4 regions of the Bradyrhizobium sp. USDA 4011 genome follow, and region 3 is predicted to be linked to each of the others. Evidence: predicted binding sites of a transcription regulator. Region 3 holds the regulator's gene; each other region holds the start of a gene.
What was found. The regulator PhoB, encoded in region 3, activates phosphate uptake and scavenging genes when phosphate is short. The targets are predictions, from matches to a motif close to TGTCATNNANCTGTCAT.
Positions count from the first base shown of each region.

Region 1: the regulator PhoB is predicted to act here: its motif matches at 1,785-1,801, upstream of ugpB (sn-glycerol-3-phosphate ABC transporter substrate-binding protein UgpB).
Region 2: the regulator PhoB is predicted to act here: its motif matches at 1,863-1,879, upstream of ACVW1C_RS20220 (alkaline phosphatase D family protein).
Region 4: the regulator PhoB is predicted to act here: its motif matches at 2,687-2,703, upstream of phnC (phosphonate ABC transporter ATP-binding protein).

Region 1 is NZ_JBSSGG010000001.1:4,094,821-4,100,029, forward strand. It holds gene ACVW1C_RS19120 (organic hydroperoxide resistance protein) at 1-179, shown strand, start outside; gene ACVW1C_RS19125 (CaiB/BaiF CoA transferase family protein) at 388-1,593, shown strand; gene ugpB (sn-glycerol-3-phosphate ABC transporter substrate-binding protein UgpB) at 1,857-3,173, shown strand; gene ugpA (sn-glycerol-3-phosphate ABC transporter permease UgpA) at 3,325-4,206, shown strand; gene ugpE (sn-glycerol-3-phosphate ABC transporter permease UgpE) at 4,206-5,054, shown strand; gene ACVW1C_RS19145 (sn-glycerol-3-phosphate import ATP-binding protein UgpC) at 5,054-5,209, shown strand, end outside.
Region 2 is NZ_JBSSGG010000001.1:4,314,601-4,319,809, forward strand. It holds gene ACVW1C_RS20215 (N-acetylmuramoyl-L-alanine amidase family protein) at 1-87, opposite strand, end outside; gene ACVW1C_RS20220 (alkaline phosphatase D family protein) at 237-1,799, opposite strand; gene ACVW1C_RS20225 (TAXI family TRAP transporter solute-binding subunit) at 2,080-3,486, opposite strand; gene ACVW1C_RS20230 (4a-hydroxytetrahydrobiopterin dehydratase) at 3,698-4,003, shown strand; gene ACVW1C_RS20235 (YkvA family protein) at 4,099-4,479, shown strand; gene ACVW1C_RS20240 (NADPH:quinone oxidoreductase family protein) at 4,651-5,209, opposite strand, start outside.
Region 3 is NZ_JBSSGG010000001.1:4,981,363-4,986,571, reverse strand. It holds gene ACVW1C_RS23350 (acetylornithine transaminase) at 1-1,148, opposite strand, end outside; gene ACVW1C_RS23345 (GcrA family cell cycle regulator) at 1,645-2,157, shown strand; gene phoB (phosphate regulon transcriptional regulator PhoB) at 2,339-3,049, opposite strand; gene phoU (phosphate signaling complex protein PhoU) at 3,180-3,896, opposite strand; gene pstB (phosphate ABC transporter ATP-binding protein PstB) at 3,908-4,729, opposite strand; gene pstA (phosphate ABC transporter permease PstA) at 4,726-5,209, opposite strand, start outside.
Region 4 is NZ_JBSSGG010000001.1:1,972,093-1,977,301, forward strand. It holds gene phnE (phosphonate ABC transporter, permease protein PhnE) at 1-658, opposite strand, end outside; gene phnD (phosphonate ABC transporter substrate-binding protein) at 741-1,670, opposite strand; gene phnC (phosphonate ABC transporter ATP-binding protein) at 1,746-2,561, opposite strand; gene ACVW1C_RS09130 (transferase hexapeptide repeat family protein) at 2,772-3,419, shown strand; gene ACVW1C_RS09135 (alpha-D-ribose 1-methylphosphonate 5-triphosphate diphosphatase) at 3,434-4,606, shown strand; gene ACVW1C_RS09140 (DUF1045 domain-containing protein) at 4,627-5,209, shown strand, end outside.

The DNA.
Region 1 (5,209 bases), 890 kb from region 3:
CGACGGTCGGCATCGGCCCGCGCTCGGAAGGCGGCTTCGGCCTCGCCGTCGATCTCGCCGTCTCGCTGCCCGGCCTCTCCCGTACCGACGCCGAAGCGCTGGTCGAGAAGGCCCACCAGGTGTGCCCCTATTCCAACGCGACCCGCGGCAATGTCGACGTCAAGCTGAGCGTCGTCTAGTTCACCCACTGCCAATAGTCCGCCACGTCCCGCGTGGCGGACTATTGCGTTTCAGCGGATCATTGCATTGCAGATGCCAGTTCGCTTGGCGAACGCACGCGCCGCCTGCCGCATGGGCCTGCGCCGACGGAAGCATTGCTGCCTCGCCTGAAGACCGTTAGCTCTGGGACCCTCGTTTTCCGATCCCAACTGAGCGAAGGTTGTTTCCATGAATACCCCAGCGGCTACGGGTGCGATGACCGGACTGCGCGTGATCGATCTGACGCGCGTGCTCGGCGGCCCGTATTGCACCCAGATCCTTGCCGACCACGGCGCCGACGTGATCAAGGTCGAACCGCCCGCCGGCGACGAGGTGCGCGACTGGGGCCCTCCCTTCCATGAAGAAGACGCGGCCTATTTCGTCGGCATCAACCGCAACAAGCGCTCGATCGGCCTCGACCTCGCCTCCGAGGGCGGACGCGCGGTGCTGATGAAGATGCTCGAGACGGCCGACGTGCTGATCGAGAACTTCAAGCCCGGCACGCTCGACAAATGGGGCATCGGCAACGACGTGCTGCGCGCGAAATTTCCGCGCCTCGTGCATTGCCGGATCTCCGGCTTCGGCGCCGACGGCCCGCGGGGCGGCAATCCCGGTTACGACGCGATCATCCAGGCGATGACCGGCATGATCGCGGCGACCGGCTCGCCGGAGAGCGGCCCGATGCGCATCGGCGTGCCGCTGGTCGACATCACGACCGGCCTCTATGCGGCGATCGGCATCCTGATGGCGCTGTCGGAGCGGCAGCGCTCCGGGCTCGGCCAGTTCCTCGAGACCACGCTGTACGAGACCGGGCTTGCGATCATGCATCCGCACACCGCGAACTATTTCATGCATGGCAAGCCGCCACAGCTCACCGGCAACGAGCATCCCAACCTCGTGCCGTACGCGATCTTCCCGACCAAGACCGACAATATCTTCATCGGCGTCGGCAATGACGGCACCTTCCGCAAGCTCGCCAAGGAGATCGGCAAGCCCGAGCTCGGCACCGATCCGCGCTTTGCCCGCAACAAGGACCGCATCGCCAACCGCGACGCGCTCCGGGCCGAGCTCGCCGCGGTGTTCAGCCAGCACGAGGCCGAGCCGCTGTGCAACCGGCTGCTCGCCGCCGGCCTGCCGGCCGGCCCCGTGCAGAAGATCGACCAGGCGCTGACCAACCCGCACACGATCCATCGCGGCGACGTCATCGAGAAGGATTGGTACAAGGGCGTCGCCTCGCCGATCCGGCTCGAACGCACCAAGCCGAGCCTGCGCCGCACGCCACCGAAGTTCAGCCAGCACGCTGCGGAAGTACTCGGCGAGTTCGGCTACTCCAAGGACGAGATCAACGGCCTGGTCGACAAGGGCGTGGTCTGCGGTCCCCAACGCAAGCGCTAACAGCGCATTCGAAGCAAAGCCCGTCCCGCAGGTGATGCGGGATGGGCACCGTTCGCATCAAGCCAACACGTCGCCCCTGCGGTGCAACGTCGCGTCCGGCGTTGCAGCGCACGCAAGCGGGCTGCGTTCTCCGCCTTTTTTAGCGCTTCCCTTCGCTTCGGCTTCCCCCGTACCATGGCTTTCGTTTATACGGTCATTTGAACGTCATCCGGCGCTGATAACGCGCGCAACGAAAGATGGTGTTCCAACCGGAGGGGCTTTTGATGATTTTCAAACGACTCGGCGCTGCTGCGGCAGCTGCTGCCACGCTTGTATTCGCGTCGCCTGCGTTTGCAGTGACTGAGATTCAATGGTGGCACGCGATGACCGGCGCCAACAACGACGTCATCGTCAAGCTGGCCAACGACTTCAACGCCTCGCAATCCGACTACAAGGTGATCCCGACCTACAAGGGCGGCTACGCCGACACCATGAACGCCGGCATCGCCGCATTCCGCGCCGGCAACGCGCCGCACATCATGCAGGTGTTCGAGGTCGGCACCGCGACGATGATGGCCGCCACCGGCGCCGTCAAACCGGTCTACAAGCTGATGGCCGATGCCGGCGAGAAGTTCGATCCGAGCGTCTACCTGCCCGCGATCACCGGCTACTACTCGACCTCGAAGGGCGAGATGCTGTCGTTCCCGTTCAACTCGTCGTCGACTGTGATGTGGGTCAATCTCGACGCGCTGAAGAAGGCCAACATCGCGGAGATCCCGAAGACCTGGCCGCAAGTGTTCGAGGACGCCAAGAAACTGAAGGCGGCCGGCTACACCACCTGCGGCTTCTCCGGCTCGTGGGTCACCTGGGTCAATCTCGAGCAGCTCTCGGCTTGGCACAACGTACCGCTCGCCAGCAAGGCCAACGGCCTCGACGGCTTCGACACCGTGCTCGAATTCAACGGCCCGCTGCAGGTCAAGCATCTCGAGAACCTGATCGAGCTGCAGAAGGACAAGACCTACGACTACGCCGGCCGCACCAACACCGGCGAAGGCCGCTTCACCGCGGGCGAATGCCCGATCTACCTGACCTCGTCGGCCTTCTTCGGCAACGTCAAGGCGCAGGCCAAGTTCAACTTCACCGCCGCACCGATGCCCTATTATCCCGACGTCAAGGGCGCGCCGCAGAACTCGATCATCGGCGGCGCCTCGCTCTGGGTCATGGGCGGCAAGTCGGCAGAGGAATACAAGGGCGTGGCCAAGTTCCTGACCTTCCTCTCGGACACCGACCGCCAGGTCTGGATCCACAAGGCCTCGGGCTATCTGCCGATCACCAAGGCCGCCTACGCCAAGGCCAAGGAAGAGGGCTTCTACAAGGACCAGCCCTATCTGGAGACCCCGCTGCTCGAGCTCACCAACAAGGAGCCGACTGAGAATTCCCGCGGTCTGCGCCTCGGCAACATGGTGCAGCTGCGCGACATGTGGTCGGAGGAGATCGAGCAGGCGCTGGCCGGCAAGAAGACCGCCAAGCAGGCGCTGGACTCGGCCGTCGAGCGCGGCAACCAGATGCTGCGGCAGTTTGAAAAGACCGCCGTCCACTGACACGATGCGCAAAAGCGCGATGAAGATCGTCACCGCGCTTTCGCTTCTTGTTTGAGCATGATCTCTTCGGAAAACCGCTTCGCACTTTTCCGGATCATGCTTTAGGCAACCGGCAGGCCGCGACAAGCGGCCTGCCACTTTCTTAGAGATCATGCAAAAGCAAGCGATTTTCCAGTCAAAACTGTTGCCTTACGCGCTGGTTGCCCCGCAACTCGCGATCGTCCTGATCTTTTTCTACTGGCCGGCCGCGCAGGCGGTGATCCAATCCTTCCTGCTGCAGGACGCCTTCGGCCTTTCGACCACCTTCGTGTGGTTCGAGAACTATCTCGAATTATTCAAGGACCCGGCCTATTTCGCGGCGATCGTCCGAACCTTCGCGTTCTCGTTCGCGATCGCCGTCTCCTCGCTGTCGTTCGCGCTGCTGCTCGCGGTGATGGCCGACAAGCCGCTGCGCGGCTCGACGCTGTACCGCACGCTGCTGATCTGGCCCTACGCGGTCGCCCCGCCGGTGGTCGGCGTGCTCTGGGTGTTCATGCTGCATCCCTCGCTCGGCGTGCTGTCGCGCTATCTGCGCGCGATGGGCGTTGACTGGAATCCGCTGCTCGACGGCGACCAGGCCGCGGCCCTGATCATCCTCGCCGCGGCCTGGAAGCAGATCTCCTACAATTTCCTGTTCTTCCTTGCCGGGCTACAGAGCATCCCGAAGAGCGTGATCGAGGCCGCCGCGATCGACGGCGCCCGCCCGATGCGGCGGTTCTGGACCGTGATCTTCCCGCTGCTGTCGCCGACCATCTTCTTCCTCTTGGTGATCAACATCGTCTACGCGTTCTTCGACACCTTCGGCATCATCGACACGATGACCCGCGGCGGCCCGGGCAAGGCGACCGAAACGCTGGTCTATAAGGTCTATACGGATGGCCTGCTCGGCGGCAATCTCGGCTCCTCCGCGGCACAGTCGGTCATCCTGATGGTCATCGTCGTCGTGCTGACGGGAATCCAGTTCCGCTTCGTCGAACGCAAGGTGACCTACTGATGGTCGAGGAGGAAGGCTTCCAGCGCTATCTGGCTCACGCCATCCTGTGGATCGGGATCGCGATCGTCGCCTTCCCGGTCTATCTGGCGATCGTCGCCTCGACCCAGGACAACGCCGTCATCGCCAATGGCCAGATGTCGCTGTTACCCGGCGGCCATTTCCTCGAGACCTACTATCAGACGCTGTTTGTCGGCACGAGCGGCTCGACCCGCGAGCCGGTGCTCAACATGATGCTGAACTCGCTGATCATGGCGCTCCTGATCGCGGTCGGCAAAATCGCGATCTCGATCATCTCGGCCTACGCGATCGTCTATTTCCGTTTTCCGTTCCGGATGGCGATCTTCTGGATCATCTTCATCACCTTGATGCTGCCGGTCGAGGTGCGCATCTATCCGACCTACAAGATCGTCGCCGACCTGCATCTGCTCGACAGCTATGCCGGCCTGTCGCTGCCGCTGATCGCCTCGGCCACCGCGACATTGCTGTTCCGGCAGTTCTTCATGACCGTGCCGGATGAGTTGCTGGAGGCCTCGCGCATCGACGGCGCGGGCCCGTTCCGCTTCTTCTGGGATACGCTGCTGCCGCTGTCGCGCACCAACATGGCCGCCCTGTTCGTGATCCTGTTCATCCTCGGCTGGAATCAGTATCTCTGGCCGCTTTTGATCACCACGCGCGACGACATGCAGACCATCCAGGTCGGCATCCGCAAGATGATCACCACGACCGACGCGCTGACCGAATGGCCCGTCGTGATGGCGACCGCGCTGCTCGCGATGCTGCCGCCGGTATTCGTCGTCGTCGTGATGCAGAAACTGTTCGTGCGCGGATTGGTGGAGACGGAAAAGTAATGGCCAACGTCACGCTGCGCAGCGTCCGCAAGACCTATCCCGGCGGCTTCGAGGCCATCAAGGGCGTCGATGTCGACGTCGGCGACGGCCAGTTCTGCGTGCTGGTCGGGCCTAGCGGCTGCGGCAAGTCCACGCTGCTCCGCATGGTCGCGGGG
Region 2 (5,209 bases), 670 kb from region 3:
CACGGCGATCGCGACGACAAGCAAGCGGTGCGGCCGAAGCCCCACGACGATGCCACCGAGCACGCGAATCAATTCGCAGCGCCTCATGCTCCGCCCCTCCGGGCCCCCAGCATAACGGCTCTGATAGAGGTACCGGAAGAGGCCGGTGACGTCCATCCCCCGTCAATCTTGCAGCCCCTGCCTTGAGGCAAGGGCTGCAGGACAGGACGGCGGGTTCCGTGGCGGCTGCGACCTGATTACACCGGCTTCGGATCGAGCGTGATCGCCCACAGCTCGGCGTCGACGCGGTCGCGCAGGCTCACCGTCATCTGCCCGCTCTTGCCGTCGATCTTGACGTGGCCGAAGAACTGCATGCCGGCCGAGGGCGGCAGGTTCTGGTTGGCTTCGCCTGGCGCCTTGACGAACTTCACCTCGGGACCAAACGTGTTGTCGAGTTCGTTCGGACCGAACGTGCCGGCATGCAGCGGGCCGGAGACGAATTCCCAGAATGGATCGAACTCCTGGAACTGGGCCTTGTTCGGATTGTAATAGTGCGCAGCCGCATAGTGCACGTCGGCAGTCAGCCACACCGTGTTGGCGATGCCGGCGGTCTTGATGAAGCGCAGGATGTCGGCGATCTCGAGTTCGCGGCCGCGCGCCGGGCCGTCGCCCTGCGCGAACGCTTCCGAGCCCTTCTTGTTGGCGGCATCGTCATAGACGACCAGCGACAGCGGCATGTCGGAGGCGATCACCTTCCAGGTGGCGCGTGAGTTGAGCAGCGCGCGCTTCAGCCAGGCCATCTGGTCCGGCCCGATGAAATAGGCGTCCGGGCCATAGGTCTCCTGCAGGTTCGGACCGTTGGGGCCGCGATAGCTGCGCTCGTCGAGCATAAACACGTCGAGATGCGGGCCGTAGCTCAGCGTGCGATAGACCCGGCCCGGCTCTACGATGCTCTCGCGCATCGGATACATCTCGTGGAAGGCTTTTGCCGCGCGCGCCGCGAGCACGTTGATGTCGCGCTCCTTGTAGGCCGCCGGCAGCTGCTTCGACAGCGACCAGTTGTTGGTCACCTCGTGATCATCCCACTGCACGAAGATCGGCACCTCGGCATTGAAGGCGCGCAGGTTCGCGTCGAGGAAATTGTATTTGTGCGCGGCGCGGTATTCGTCGAGCGTCTCGGCGACCTTGGCCTTCTCCGGGATCGTGATGTTCTTCCAGATCTTGCCGTCGGGCTGCTTCTGCTCGGCGGTGATGACGCCGTCGGCATAGATGGTGTCGCCGGAATGCAGGAAGAAATCCGGGGCGTGCTTCTTCATCGCGGCGAAGGTGATCATGCCGCCGTCGTCGGGATTGATGCCCCAGCCCTGGCCGGCGACATCGCCGCCCCACACGAAGGAGACGTCGCGGCGGTCGCTCGGCGCGGTGCGGAAGCGGCCGACCACGGGCTCGCCGACAATGTCGATATGGGCGAGATCGCGGAAGCGGACGCGATAGAAGATGTCCTGGCCCGAGGGCAGGTTCTCCAGCAGCATCTTTGCGGTGAAGTCGCTCTCCGGCAACGCCGTGATCGGCGGCAGCGCGCGGGCATTCTTGAACGAATCTGATGTCGCGACCTCGACCATCATCTGCGAGGGACGGTCCGCGCGCGCCCACACCACGCCGCCGTCGACGCCGACATCGCCGGATTGCACGCCATGGGTGGTCACCGGGCGGTCGGCCGCGCGCGACAGATAAGGCATCGCGATCACGCCGGCGCCGGCCGCAGCAGCCGTGGAGAGAAAACGTCGGCGGGTCAGATTTCGCGAGAACCGGATCGTCATGGGGAGCCTCCTCAGGTCACAGCGACAGTGCGCCGCGGGCGAGCACAGACCTAGAAAAATTCCATGACGGAGAGATTACAGGGAAGGAGGTACACTGCGTGAGGTGAGCACGTCTGTAAGGCTCCCTCTCGCGCTTGCGGGGGAGGGTGGGGTGGGGGCTCTCTCCACGAGTCGTATCGCGGAGAGAGCCCCCACCCGCATTGCATCTGCGATGCAATGCGGCCTCCCCCGCAAGCGGGAGAGGCGAAGGAGAGCTCGTGGAGAGATGGGAGAGTAAGCCCTACGCCGTGCCCGCCGCCCTGAACTGGCTCGCAGTGCGCTGCAAATTCTGCGGCATGCTCATCAGCAGCGCCTTGCGGTCGGCTACCGCGTTGTGGAACTGCTCGAGCGCGATGTTGAACGCGGTCAGCGTGCCTTCTTCGATTGCGCCGTGCTCGAAACAGTCGAGCGTGTGGCGCAGGATGTCGTCGGCTTCCGCCTGCAACTGGTCGAGCTCATCGGTCGAATCGCTTTGCCGCGCGGCCTTCAGCATCTCCAGCAGGCGCTCGCGCTGCGAGGTGTTGGTGTTGCGCTCGTCCTGCTTGAGATAGCCGGCGAACCATGCGCCGGCCGAGCCCATCGCCGAGAACGCCATCAGGCTCCACCAGATGTAATCGCTGTAGCGGTCGAGGAAGGTTTTCTCTTCGCCGTCGACGAAGGCGGCCGCGCCGGGATGCACCGGGATGGTGGCGTCCTTGTCGGTGTCGGGCGTCTCGATCTTGGCGGCGAGCGGGAAATCGTTCTTGAGCGATTGGCGGATCGCGAACAATTGCCGGGTGAATGCCGCGACCGTCGCGTCCGACAGGCCCTTTCGCGCGACGATATGGTGCGAGAAGCTGATCGTCTTTACCTCGTCCTCCGGCCGGTCGGCCGAGCCGAGCGAGCCCGCGGGAATTTCCGCGGCCTCATAGGCCGGATGGTTTTGCGCAATCGCTTCGGATGCGTCGATCGGCAGGAAGGTGGGCTCGCCGCCGTCTTTGGTCGACGCCGTGATCGCATCGATCGTGAGCTTGCTGTTGGCCGGACCGACGGCGAGATAGGCATCGGCCTTGAGATTCTTGGTGGCCTCGACTGCTTCATTGGCCGGGAATTGCACGATCTCGACCTTCATCGGGTCGACGCCGTATTGCTGCAGGATCAGCTTCAGCAGATTGACGTTGGCCGGCGTGCGGCCGACGACGCCGATCTTGCGGCCGGCAAGCTGCGCGATCTTGGTGATCCTTGCAGCCTTGCGGCCCTTGCCCTTGGCTGCGGGCGGCACCCACATCACCACGACGTTCTTGCGCAGGACCGCGACCGCCTGCGCATTCTTCGGCACCTCGAGGTCGCCGCGGATGATGGCGAGGTCGGCCTTGCCGTCGGCCAGCGTCTGCGCGCTGGCGGTGGCGCCGTCGGTCTGCACCGGGCGCAGCTTGACCTGGGTGTGCTGCTGGTTGTTGAAGGCCTGCGCCAGCGCCTGCACGACCTTGAGGTCATCGCTGCTTGCGGGGCCGACTGCGATCCGCAGCGTCACCGGACGCACCGCGAAATAATAACCGGCGGCCATCGCGCCGACGATGGCGAGCGCGCCCGCGATCAAGACGAACACCAGCCGTCGCTTTGCAGAGCGCAGCGGCTTGGGCGATATGCTGGCGGGGCCGTCGGTCATCGATCTCGCAAACAATCGTCGGGGCTCAATCTCGCAAAATTACCAACGCGCACGCATTCTGTGTTTGTAGCAAATTCCTGGAGCCACAGATGTTACATCTCCGTCATGGTTACCAGCGGCGATAGGACGCTATTTCGGCCTTATTTTCGGCATGGATCCCACCCGGAGGCCGATGGTTAGGCTAGAGTCGGCGTCAAACAGGAGGGTTGCCATGGTCGAAAGGCTGTCAGCGGAAGCAAAGAAGGCCGCGCTTTGGGAACTGGCCGGCTGGTCGGAACTGGCCGGACGCGAGGCGATCGCAAAGACCTTCGTGTTCAAGGACTTCAACGAGGCCTTCGGCTTCATGGCGCGCGCCGCTTTGGTCGCCGAGAAGAGCGACCATCACCCCGAATGGAAGAACGTCTACAAGACGGTCGAGGTCGTGCTGGCGACCCACGATGTCGGCGGGGTGACCAAGCGCGATATCGACCTCGCCAAGGCCATGAACGCGATCGCGAGGCAGTTCGGAGTCAACTGATCCGGCTGCGCGCAACCTTGCGCCGGTTGGCCGACATCCCCAGATTCGCATCGTCCGCCGCCGATCCGTCGCGCGGCGCCAAAGGGAACCTGGCTATGCCATCGACCGACACCGGCGTGGGGTTCGGGCCTGCCGACCGGCTGGCGCAGGACCCGGAAAGCGTGCGCCGCCGCTTCTGGATCAAGTTCAAGAAAGTGGTGGCGCGGCTGCCTTTCGCCGAGGATCTGCTGGCCGCCTATTACTGCGCCTTCGACCGGCAGACGCCGCGCCATGTGCAGGCCGCGCTGCTCGGCGCGATCGCCTATTTCATTCTGCCGTTCGATTTCATCCCGGACATGCTGCCGGTGCTCGGCTTCACCGACGATGCCGCCGTGCTCGCAACCGCGATCCGCATGGTGGCAAGCCACATCACCCCGGAGCACCGCGAAGCCGCGCGCGCCGCGCTGAAGCGCGGCGTGCCTGAGGATGCGGAATAGCGTAACCTAGATGAAGCGTCTCCTTCCCCCTGAAAGGAGGAAGGTCGGGATGGGGGTTAGGCCACAGGCGACGCTGCAAGCGGAGAGAGCAGATCCCCACCCGCTTTGCTCTGGCGAGCAAAGCGACCTCCCCTTTTCAAGGGGAGGTTAGGCAAGTGATCGTGGCGCCGCTCAGCTTCCCGGATGCAGAATTACCTTGCCCATCGCCTTGCGGCCGGCGAGCACCTTCAGGGCTTCTGATGTCTGCGACAGCGGGAAGGTGCGGTCGACATGCGAGGAGATCTTGCCCTCCGCGGTCCACTGCACGAGCTTCTCGAGGTTCTTGCGGTTCTTCTCCGGATTCTGCCGCGCCCACGCGCCCCAGAACACGCCACGGATGTCGCAGCCCTTCAGCAGCGCGAGGTTGAGCGGAATCTTCGGAATGTCGCCGGCGGCAAAGCCGATCACCAGGAAGCGGCCTTCCCATGCGGTCGAGCGCAGCGCGGCTTCGGCATAGGAGCCGCCGACCGGATCGAACACGATGTCGGCGCCCTTGCCATTCGTCAGCCTGCGCAGGCCTTCTTTAAGATCTTCCTTGGCGTAGTTCAGCGTCAGCTCGGCGCCGTGCTGCTTGGCGAATGCGAGCTTCTCGTCCGACGATGCGCAGGCAATCACCTTCAGACCCATCAACTTGCCGAGTTCGCACGCGGCAAGGCCGGTGCCGCCGGCGGCGCCAAGGACAGCGAGCGTC
Region 3 (5,209 bases):
GCTGTGATCGACTGGTCGATCTCGGCCTCGGTCACGATCAGGGGCGCCAGGAACCGCACCACATTGTCGCCGGCGCCGACGGTGAGCAGCTTCTCGTTGCGCAGCGCGGCGATCAGATCGCTCGACGGCACCACCGCCTTGACGCCGATCAACAGGCCCTCGCCGCGCACCTCCGACAGCACGCCGGGATAGCGGTCGACCACGGAAGCGAGCTTCTGCTTGAGCAGCAGCGACATCTTCTGCACGTGCTCGAAGAAGCCGGGCTTGAGCATGACGTCGAGCACGGCATTGGCGGCGGCGACCGCGAGCGGATTGCCGCCGAAAGTCGAGCCGTGCGAGCCCGGCGCCATGCCGGCCGCAGCCTGCGCGGTCGCCAGCACCGCGCCGATCGGGAACCCACCGCCGAGCGCCTTCGCCAACGACATTACGTCCGGCGTGACGCCGGTGCGCTTGTAGGCGAACAGCTCGCCGGTGCGGCCCATGCCGGTCTGCACCTCGTCGAACGCGAGCAGCAGGCCATGCTCGTCGCACAGCGCGCGCAGCGCTTTGAAGAACGCCTGCGGCGCCGAGCGCACGCCGCCCTCGCCCTGCACCGGCTCGATCAGGATGCCGGCGGTGTGCGGGCCGATCGCCTTCTTCACCGCCTCGATGTCGCCGTGCGGCACCTGGTCGAAGCCGTCCATCGGCGGGCCGAAGCCCTCGAGATATTTCGCCGAGCCGGTCGCAGCCAGCGTGCCCAGCGTGCGGCCATGGAAGGCGCCTTCGAAGGTGATGATGCGGTATCGTTCGGGATGGCCCTTGGAGAAGTGATGATGGCGGACCAGCTTGATCACGCCCTCCATCGCTTCGGCGCCGGAATTGCAGAAGAACACGAAGTCGGCAAAGCTCTGCTCGCACAGCCGCGCGGCCAGCACCTCGCCGTCCGGGCTCTTGAACAGGTTCGACATGTGCCAGAGCTTGGTCGCCTGCTCCTGCAGCGCCTTGACCAGATGCGGGTGCGCATGTCCGAGCGCGTTCACCGCGACACCCGAGGTGAAATCGAGATAGCGGTCGCCGTTGGTTGCGATCAGCCAGGCGCCCTCGCCGCGCTCGAAGCCGAGATCGACCCGGGCGAAGACGGGGAGCAGATGCGACGAGGCGTTGGTCATGGCGTTCACTGCCGGTTTGAAGCCGTCAATTGCTGCGCGCCTTGACGCCAACGCAGCAACCGCCAGCTTCGGAAAACAAAACGGCCGCCTTTGCGGGCGGCACGTGCGGGTCATTCTATGCGGCGGCCGGTAAGTGTCAATCGCCAGGAGCTAGCCTTTGCTGGCCTTCCTGCAATGCGAAACTAGCGCAATCCGGAGCATTCCGGTGCGGTGGAAAAGCCTCACAGCAATGCTTAACTTTGTGGGAACATGTGGACGCACGGCCGCGGACTCTTGCGCCAGAGTCACGCCATATTGTAGCGTTTGGCCTGTCGGGTACGACATCTCGTGCGGCAGTACTGGACCCTCTAAGTAGCCTTCGTGTCTCGCGTAAACGTTCGGGCGCAACACCGTGCCCGGCGAGGGCTAAGGGATTCTGGCCGCAGGGATATTTGTCCAGATTGGCTCGCAGCGCCGCTCCGATGAGTGGCCGGCGCCATGCGAAAGGAAGAATGCGATGACTGTATTGACCTGGTCCGACGATCGCGTCGAGCAGCTGAAGAAGCTCTGGGAATCCGGCCTCTCAGCCAGCCAGATCGCGGCGGAACTTGGCAATGTGACGCGAAACGCCGTGATCGGCAAAGTACATCGGCTCGGCCTCTCCGGCCGTGCCAAGGCGCCCTCCACGGCTGCGCCGCGGCAGCGCAAGGCCCGTCCCGCCCAGCACATGATGCGGGTGGCGCGCCCGGTGTCGCGCGGCAACACCGCGCTGGCGCACGCCTTCGAGGTCGAGATGGAGCCCGATCCGATCTCCTTCGACAATGTGGTGCCGATGAGCCAGCGGCTGTCGCTGCTCGAGCTCAACGAGGCCACCTGCCACTGGCCGGTCGGCGATCCCTCGAGCCCGGAATTCTTCTTCTGCGGCGGCAAGGCGCTCGCCGGCCTGCCCTATTGCGCGCATCACTCGCGCGTCGCCTACCAGCCCGCCGCCGATCGCCGCCGGCCATCGGCGAAGCCACAGATCAAGTAGCACTCGGGAAACTTGCCTGGACTGCAAAAGCAAATCCCCGCGAAAGCGGGGATTTTTTTGTGGTTGCCGTCATTGCGAGGAGCGAAGCGACGAAGCAATCCATCGTTCCGCATTTGCGGTAGGATGGATTGCTTCGCTACGCTCGCAATGACGGGACCGTTGTTGCGATTGGCGGCCAGCCTTACGGCTGCGGCTCGGCTTTGGCGAAGCGGTCGTCGAGCGCATAACCGGCGCCGCGCACGGTGCGGATCGGATCCTGCTCGCGGCCCGGATTGAGCAGCTTGCGCAGGCGGCCGATATGCACGTCGACGGTACGCTCATCGATATAGATGTCGCGGCCCCAGACGCTGTCGAGCAGCTGCTCGCGGCTGAACACGCGGCCGGGATGCTCGAGGAAGAATTCGAGCAGCCGATACTCGGTCGGACCGAGATCGATCGGACGTCCCGAGCGCGCCACGCGGCGCTTCTCGCGGTCGAGCTCGATATCGCCATAGGTGAGCACGGTCGCCAGCCGCTCCGGGCTAGCCCGCCGCAGCAGGCCCTTCACTCGCGCCAGGAGCTCCGGCACCGAGAACGGCTTGACGATGTAATCGTCGGCGCCGGTGGCAAGCCCGCGCACGCGCTCGCTCTCCTCGCCGCGCGCGGTGAGCATGATGATCGGAAGCTGCTTGGTCTCGGGACGCGCCCGCAGGCGGCGGCACAGCTCGATGCCGGACAGGCCCGGCAGCATCCAGTCCAGTACCACGAGGTCGGGAACGCGCTCCTTCAGGCGGGTGTCGGCATCGTCGCCGCGCCCGACCGTTTCGACATCGTAGCCTTCCGCATCGAGGTTGTAGCGCAACAGTGTCGTCAGCGCTTCCTCGTCTTCGACTACCAGAATGCGTGCGCTCATCGGTTTAAGTTCTCTCTCTGTGGTGATCCGTTGCCCAGACGCAAACCGAAACGCTTACTTTCCTGGGCATAATCCCCGCGGAAACGACTTGTCGTGAAGACAATCCGGCTCCGCGCCCGCGGATCATGTCCTAGGTACCCGGCACAGTGGTGGCAAAATTGGTCATGTCGCCCTTCGGGCGCTTGTCGGTGATCTGCTGGCCCTCGATCATGTAGAACACGGTCTCGGCGATATTGGTGGCGTGATCGCCGATCCGCTCGATGTTCTTGGCGCAGAACATCAGATGGATGCAGAACGAGATGTTGCGCGGATCCTCCATCATGTAGGTCAGCAGCTCGCGGAAAAGCGAGGTGCAGATCGCATCGACCTCCTCGTCGCCCTTCCAGACGTTCATCGCCGCCGGCAGGTCGTGCGCGGCATAGGCGTCGAGCACCGACTTGACCTGCGACAGCACGAGGTCGGTCATGTGCTCCAGGCCGCGGATCAGCTTCAGCGGCTGGAAATCGCTTTCCAGCGCCGCGACGCGCTTGCCCATGTTCTTGGCGAGGTCGCCGATCCGCTCGAGGTCGGTGGCCACGCGCATCGCGCTGACGATTTCACGCAGGTCGATCGCCATCGGCTGGCGGCGGGCGATCGTCAGCACTGCGCGCTCTTCGATGACGCGCTGCAGATTGTCGATCTCGATGTCGGCGGCGACCACGCGCTTGCCGAGAGCGACGTCGCGACGGATCAGCGCGTCGACCGACTCGGTGATCATCCGTTCGACGAGGCCGCCCATCTCGGCGACCAGGCGGGTCAACTCCTGCAGGTCGCTGTCGAATGCCTTGGCGGTATGTTCAGAAGCCATCTTGTATCTCCTCAGCCGAACCGGCCGGTGATGTAATCCTGAGTCCGTCGATCGCTCGGCGAGGTGAAGATCTTGTTGGTGTCGTCGAACTCGATCAGCTCACCGAGATACATGAAGGCGGTCTTGTCGGAGACGCGCGCCGCCTGCTGCATGTTGTGGGTGACGATCGCGATCGTGTAGTCCTCGGAGAGCTCCTGGATCAGCTCCTCGACCTTGGCGGTCGAGATCGGATCGAGCGCGGAGCACGGCTCGTCGAACAGGATCACCTCGGGCCGCACCGCCACGGTGCGCGCGATGCACAGGCGCTGCTGCTGGCCGCCGGAAAGCGACAGGCCGGAGGCGTTCAGCTTGTCCTTGACCTCGTTCCACAGCGCGCCGCCGCGCAGCGCCTTCTCGACCCGGTCGTCCATCTCGGACTTCGAGATCTTCTCGTAAAGGCGGATGCCGAAGGCGATGTTCTCGTAGATCGTCATCGGGAACGGCGTCGGCTTCTGGAACACCATGCCGACCCGCGCACGCAGCAGATTGAGGTCGAGCTTGGGATCGAGAATGTTGGTCTGGTCCAGCATCAGCTGACCGACCGCGCGCTGGCCCGGATAGAGATCGTACATCCGGTTGAATATCCGCAGCAGGGTCGACTTGCCGCAGCCGGACGGACCGATGAACGCGGTGACGCGGTTGGTACCCAGCGTCAGGTTGATGTTCTTCAGCGCGTGGTGCTCGCCGTAATAGAAATTGAGGTTGCGCACCGTGACTTTCGGCGGCGCTTCCGGCAGCGGCGTATGCGGTGCAACGTGGCTCGGGTTACTGGTTGAAACGGAGAGCTCGGTCATTTTGCGGCCCTTTCGGCACCAAGGATACGCGCGCCGATATTCAGCGCGAGCACGGTGAATGTGATCAGCAGTGCGCCGCTCCACGCCAGCTCTTTCCAGTAGGCGTAGGGGCTCTGCACGAAATTGTTGATGGTCACCGGCAGGTTGGCCATCGTCTTGGTCAAGTCCCAGCTGAAAAACTGGTTAGACAGCGCGGTGAACAGCAGCGGCGCGGTCTCGCCGGCGACACGGGCGGTCGCCAGCAGCACGCCGGTGATCAAGCCGCTACGCGCAGCACGATAAGCGATCCGCTTGATCACCAGCGAGCGCGGCAGGCCGAGCGCGGAGGCCGCCTCGCGCAGCGGATTGGGCACCAGCAGCAGCATGTCCTCGGTGGTGCGCAGCACGACCGGGATCACGATCACGGCGAGCGCTAGACTGCCTGCGATCGCCGAGAAGCCACGCATCGGCACCACCACAGCACCGTAGATGAACAGGCCG
Region 4 (5,209 bases), 3.0 Mb from region 3:
AGCCCGCCGAGACCTGCGGCAGGATCGCAAAGCGCATGCAGGACAGCCAGCTCGCGCCGGTGGCGCGGATGCCCTCGACCGGCTTCATGTCGGCATTCTCGACGATCTCGGCAAACAGCTTGCCGAGCGCGCCGGTCGTATGGATCGCGATCGCCAGCACGCCGGCCATCGGCCCGAGGCCGAACGCGATCACGAAGATCAGCGCGAACACGATGCCGGGCACGGTGCGGGCGAATTCGAGCAGGCGACGGACGGTAAAGCGCACCCACGGTCCCGGCGAGGTGTTCTGGGCGGCAAAGAAGTTCAGCGCAAACGCAAACACGGCACCGGTCAAGGTGCCGACATAGCTGATCAGGAGGGTCTCACCGAGCAGCCGCAGCCATTTCTTCAGGCCCCAGAACCATTCCACCGGATCGGTCCAGACCCGCGCACCGGAATCCAGCGTCAGGATGCGGTCGAAATAGCTGACGAAGTTGCCGAAATAAGTGAAGAACGTGTGCAGGTTCACGTCGGCGCCAAGCGCCGCGATAAACAGCGCCGCGCAGAACACCGCGGCCGCCACCGTCGCCTTCAGCCGCTTGCGCGCGACCGCCTTGCGATAGGCATCGTTCAGCGTCGCCAATTGCTGCGCGGGAAGGATGGAAATGGCGGTCGCCATCGATGCGGGCCAGTCTGCTCGAGGGGGGAACGAAAAGGGCCGGGTTGTCGAAACCCGGCCCAATTCAGCGGCGAACGTGCGATCAGGAGCCCTTCTTGCGCAGAGCGTCGACGAACTTGATCAGCTCGATGGTCTTGTCGTAGTCGGCGTTGGTGACCGGCTGCCACGGACGGTTCTTGCCGTCGGACAGCTTCTTGAAGGCTTCCGGATCCTTCGTCGGCATGTCGAGGAAGGCCTGCTTGATCTTCGCCTTCATGTCGTCGGGAAGGCTCTCGAGATAGGCGTAGGGCGAGTTGATGATCAGGTCGGACTTCACGATGATGCGGAAGTCCTCCTTCTTCAGCGGCGTGCCGTCGCTCGACTTCACCATGTTCTTGGCGAGCATGCGGGTCAGGTTGGAATCATCGTCGGCATTCCACCAGTTGGCGGCGACGTCGACGGTGCCCTGCGCCAGCGCCAGTACGGCGTTCTCGTGGCTGCCGGTGAAGACGACCTTGGAGAAGTAGGTCTCCGGATCGATCCCCATCTGGTTCAGCTTGAAACGCGGCATGTTGTTGCCGGAGGTCGAGTTGGGATCGACCAGGCCGATATTCTTGCCCTTGAGGTCTTCGACCTTCTGGTACGGGCTCTTGGCGAGCACGTAGAACACCGAATAATAGCCCTTCGAACCGTCGGCATTGACGTCGATCACGAACGCGTCGGTCTTGACGCCGGTGAGGCGGGCGCGGGCGAACGACGCCGGGCCGTAGTAACCGATGTGGATGTTACCGGCGCGCTGGCCCTCGATGACGGCTGCGTAGTCGTTGGCGACGCGCAGGGTCACCTTGATGCCGAGTTCCTTCGACAGATACTCGGTGAGCGGGCCGTAGCGCTCCGTAACGCCGGAGCCGTTCTCGGCGGGAATCACCGCGAAGGTGATCTCCGGATACTTGGTCTTCCAGTCCTCGGCCGAAGCCGATCCTGCGAATGCCAGCGCTGCGGCGCTGGCCAGAATGATGCGACGAGTGATCATGTTACCCCTCTTTGGTAGTTACGCCTGTTGGCCGGGCGAAATGCCCGGTTGCCCTGCTTTTCGAAAATGCGCCGCTCAGGCCGCGGCTGCGGTGCCGAGCGCCGGAGCAGTTGCGCCATCGGGCACGGGCAGCGGTGCCGCGCCCATGACGTCATTGGCCTCGAGGTCATAGAGCTCGCGGGCAATATGGTCGGTCAGCGCCGCGGGGGCGCCGTCGAACACCACGCGACCCGCCGCCATACCGATCAGGCGATCGCAATAGGTTCGCGCCAAGTCGAGGGAATGCAGGTTGCAGAGCACCGTGATGCCGAAATGCTTGTTGATGCGCAGCAGCGCATCCATCACGATCTTGGTGTTGCGCGGATCGAGCGAGGCGATCGGCTCGTCGGCGAGAATGATGTCGGGTTCCTGCACCAGCGCGCGGGCAATCGCGACACGCTGCTGTTGGCCGCCGGAGAGCTGGTCGGCGCGCTGCGCTGCGAGCTGGGCGATGTCGAACTGCTCCAGCGCCGACAGCGCGAGCGCCCTGTCCTGCTCCGGCCAGACCTGCGCCAGCGAGCGCCAGGACGGGATTTGGGCGAGCCGGCCCATCAGCACGTTGGTCAGCACGTCGAGGCGGCCGACGAGATTGAATTGCTGGAAGATCATCGCCGAGCGCGCCCGCCACTGCCGCAGCGCCTTGCCGCGCAGCGCGGTGACATCGGTGCCTTCGAACAGGATGCGCCCGGAGGTCGGGTCGGCGAGACGGTTGATCATCCGCAGCAGCGTCGACTTGCCGGCACCGGAGCGGCCGATCACGCCGACAAAGCCGCCCGGCGCGATCGAAAAGGATGCGTTATCGACTGCGGCCTTTGTGCCGAACCGGCACGTCAAACCTTCCACCACCAGCATGCAATGCTCCAACCGCGTCGCGTTGGGCCATCGCTATCCCCGGTGCTTGACAGTTATGTGACGTGACCTTGCAGTGCGGCCATCGTCCACACCCCTCCCCTGCCGTTCGTTTGACGTCATCGTAACGTCATGATGTTGTCATCAAGCGTCCCGATGACGAACCCGCATCTCCCCGGAAGCCAACGATTTGCAAGATTTGCGGAGGCCCTGATGGCCGGAAAGACACTCTCGGTTGTGCCGACGATCGACCCGACTGCGTCGGTGCGCGAGAGCAAGCTCGGCAAATATACCGAGGTCGGCGAGCGCACCATCCTGCTTGAAGTCAGCATGGATGACTATTCCTACGTCGTGAACGACAGCCAGATCACCTACACCTCGATCGGCAAGTTCTGCTCGATCGCGGCGATGACCCGCATCAATCCCGGCAACCACCCGATGCATCGCGCGACCCAGGCGCATTTCACCTACCGCGCCAGCGCCTATTTTCCCGGAGAGAGCGACGACACCGACTTCTTCAACTGGCGACGTGCGCATCACGTGCATATCGGCCATGATGTCTGGATCGGTCACGGTGCGATCCTGCTGCCGGGCCGGAACGTCGGAACCGGCGCAGTGGTTGCCGCCGGCGCGATCGTGACCAAGGATGTGCCCGCCTACACCATCGTTGCCGGTAATCCGGCGCGTCCGGTCAAGCGGCGCTTCTCGGAGACAGCAGCGGATCGCCTGACAGCACTCGCGTGGTGGGACTGGGATCACGAAACACTTCGTCGTGTCCTGCCCGACTTCCGCACGCTCGCGGTCGAGGAATTTCTCGACAAGTACGAGGTCGAGGCCGTATCCCAATCACGGAATAAATGACGGAGCACCGTATCGTGACGGACATTTTCATCGAGGGCGGACGCGCGCTGGTTGACGGTGCCTTGGTCGAGATCTCGCTGCGGACCTCAGGCCGCGACATCGGCGCGCTCGACGCCGAACAGGGCCGCGCCGCGCTCCACATCAATGCCGGCGGCCTGCTGGTGCTGCCCGGCATCATCGATCTGCACGGCGATGCGTTCGAGCGGCAGATGATGCCGCGCCCCGGCGTCGATTTCCCGACCGACGTGGCGCTGATCGACAGCGACCGACAGGCGATCGCCAACGGCATCACCACCGTCTTCCATGGCACGACCTGGTCGTGGGAGCCCGGCCTGCGCAGCGCGGAGAATGCGCGCAAGCTGCTCGATGCGATCGAGGCGCTGCGACCGCAGCTCGCCGCCGATACGCGCTTCCACCTGCGTCACGAGACCCACAATCTCGAAGCCGAAGCCGAGATCATTCAATGGGTCACCGAAGGCCGCATCGACCTGTTCGCCTTCAACGACCACAGCAACGTCAAGCCGAAGAAGCGCAATCAGCTGGCCGAACGCGCCGGGCTCTCCATCGAGGCCGTCAACGACATGCTCGATCGGGTCGTGGCGCGCCGTCCCGCGGTGCCCGCCTCGGTCGCGCGACTAGCGGCCGCAGCACGCGCGGCGAACATTCGGATGCTCTCGCATGACGACAACAGCCCGGCGATGCGCCAGGAGTTTCGCGCGCTCGGCGCCACGATCGCCGAATTTCCCGTCAATGAAGAGACCGCGCGCGATGCCGCCGCCGCGGGCGACTTCATCGTGTTCGGCGCGCCCAATGTGGTGCGCGGCGGCAGCCACACCGGCTGGACCAAGGCATCCGACATGATCGCACAGGGCCTCTGCTCGGTGCTGGCGTCGGACTACTATTATCCGGCGCAGCTGCTCGCCGCGTTCCGCCTCGCCGCCGATGGCATCCTGCCGCTTACCAAGGCCTGGGGTCTGATCTCGTCGGCGCCGGCACGCGCGGCCGGGCTGGCCGATCGCGGCGTGATCGCCGCGGGCCGCCGCGCCGACATCATCGTCGTCGACGACAAGGTGCCGCAGCGGCCGCGCGTCGTCGCCGTGATATCAGCCGGACGGCTGGTGCATCTGGCTGATGCGAGCTGCCTCGTTCACTCGCTCGTCTCGCGCAAAACGGTTGCGGCAGCATAGTCAGGACCTATTCTGCTGCCATGGCCAACACTCCGCGCTACGCGATCTATTATGCGCCGTCGCCCGACAGCGCCCTGCACCGCTTCGGCTCGACGCTGCTCGGCTACGACGCCGTGTCGGGCGACGACCTGCCGTTTCCCGACGGCGTCGCGCCGGACTGGCGCGAGGTAACGGAGGATCCGCGCAAATACGGCTTTCACGCCACGCTGAAGGCACCCACTGCGCTCGCCGATGGTGCGAACGAATCCGAGCTTGTCGACGCCTGCGCTGCCTTCGCCGGGCGCGGGCGGCGCATTCCCGTGATCGCGCCTGTGGTCGATGCCATCAGCGGCTTCATCGCCGTGATCCCGGCGAGCCGCTCCGATGATCTGCAACAGCTCGCCGCCGATTGCGTCACCGAATTCGACACCTTCCGTGCACCGCTGACGCCGGAAGATCGCGCGCGGCGCAAGCCCGAGCGGCTCACGCAGCGGCAGCGCGACTATCTCAATCGCTGGGGCTATCCTTATGTCATGGAGGAATTCCGCTTCCACATGACCCTGACGGGACGCCTGAGCGAGGAGCGGCGCGGCCCGATCGTGGCGCGGCTGCGCGAGCGGTTCG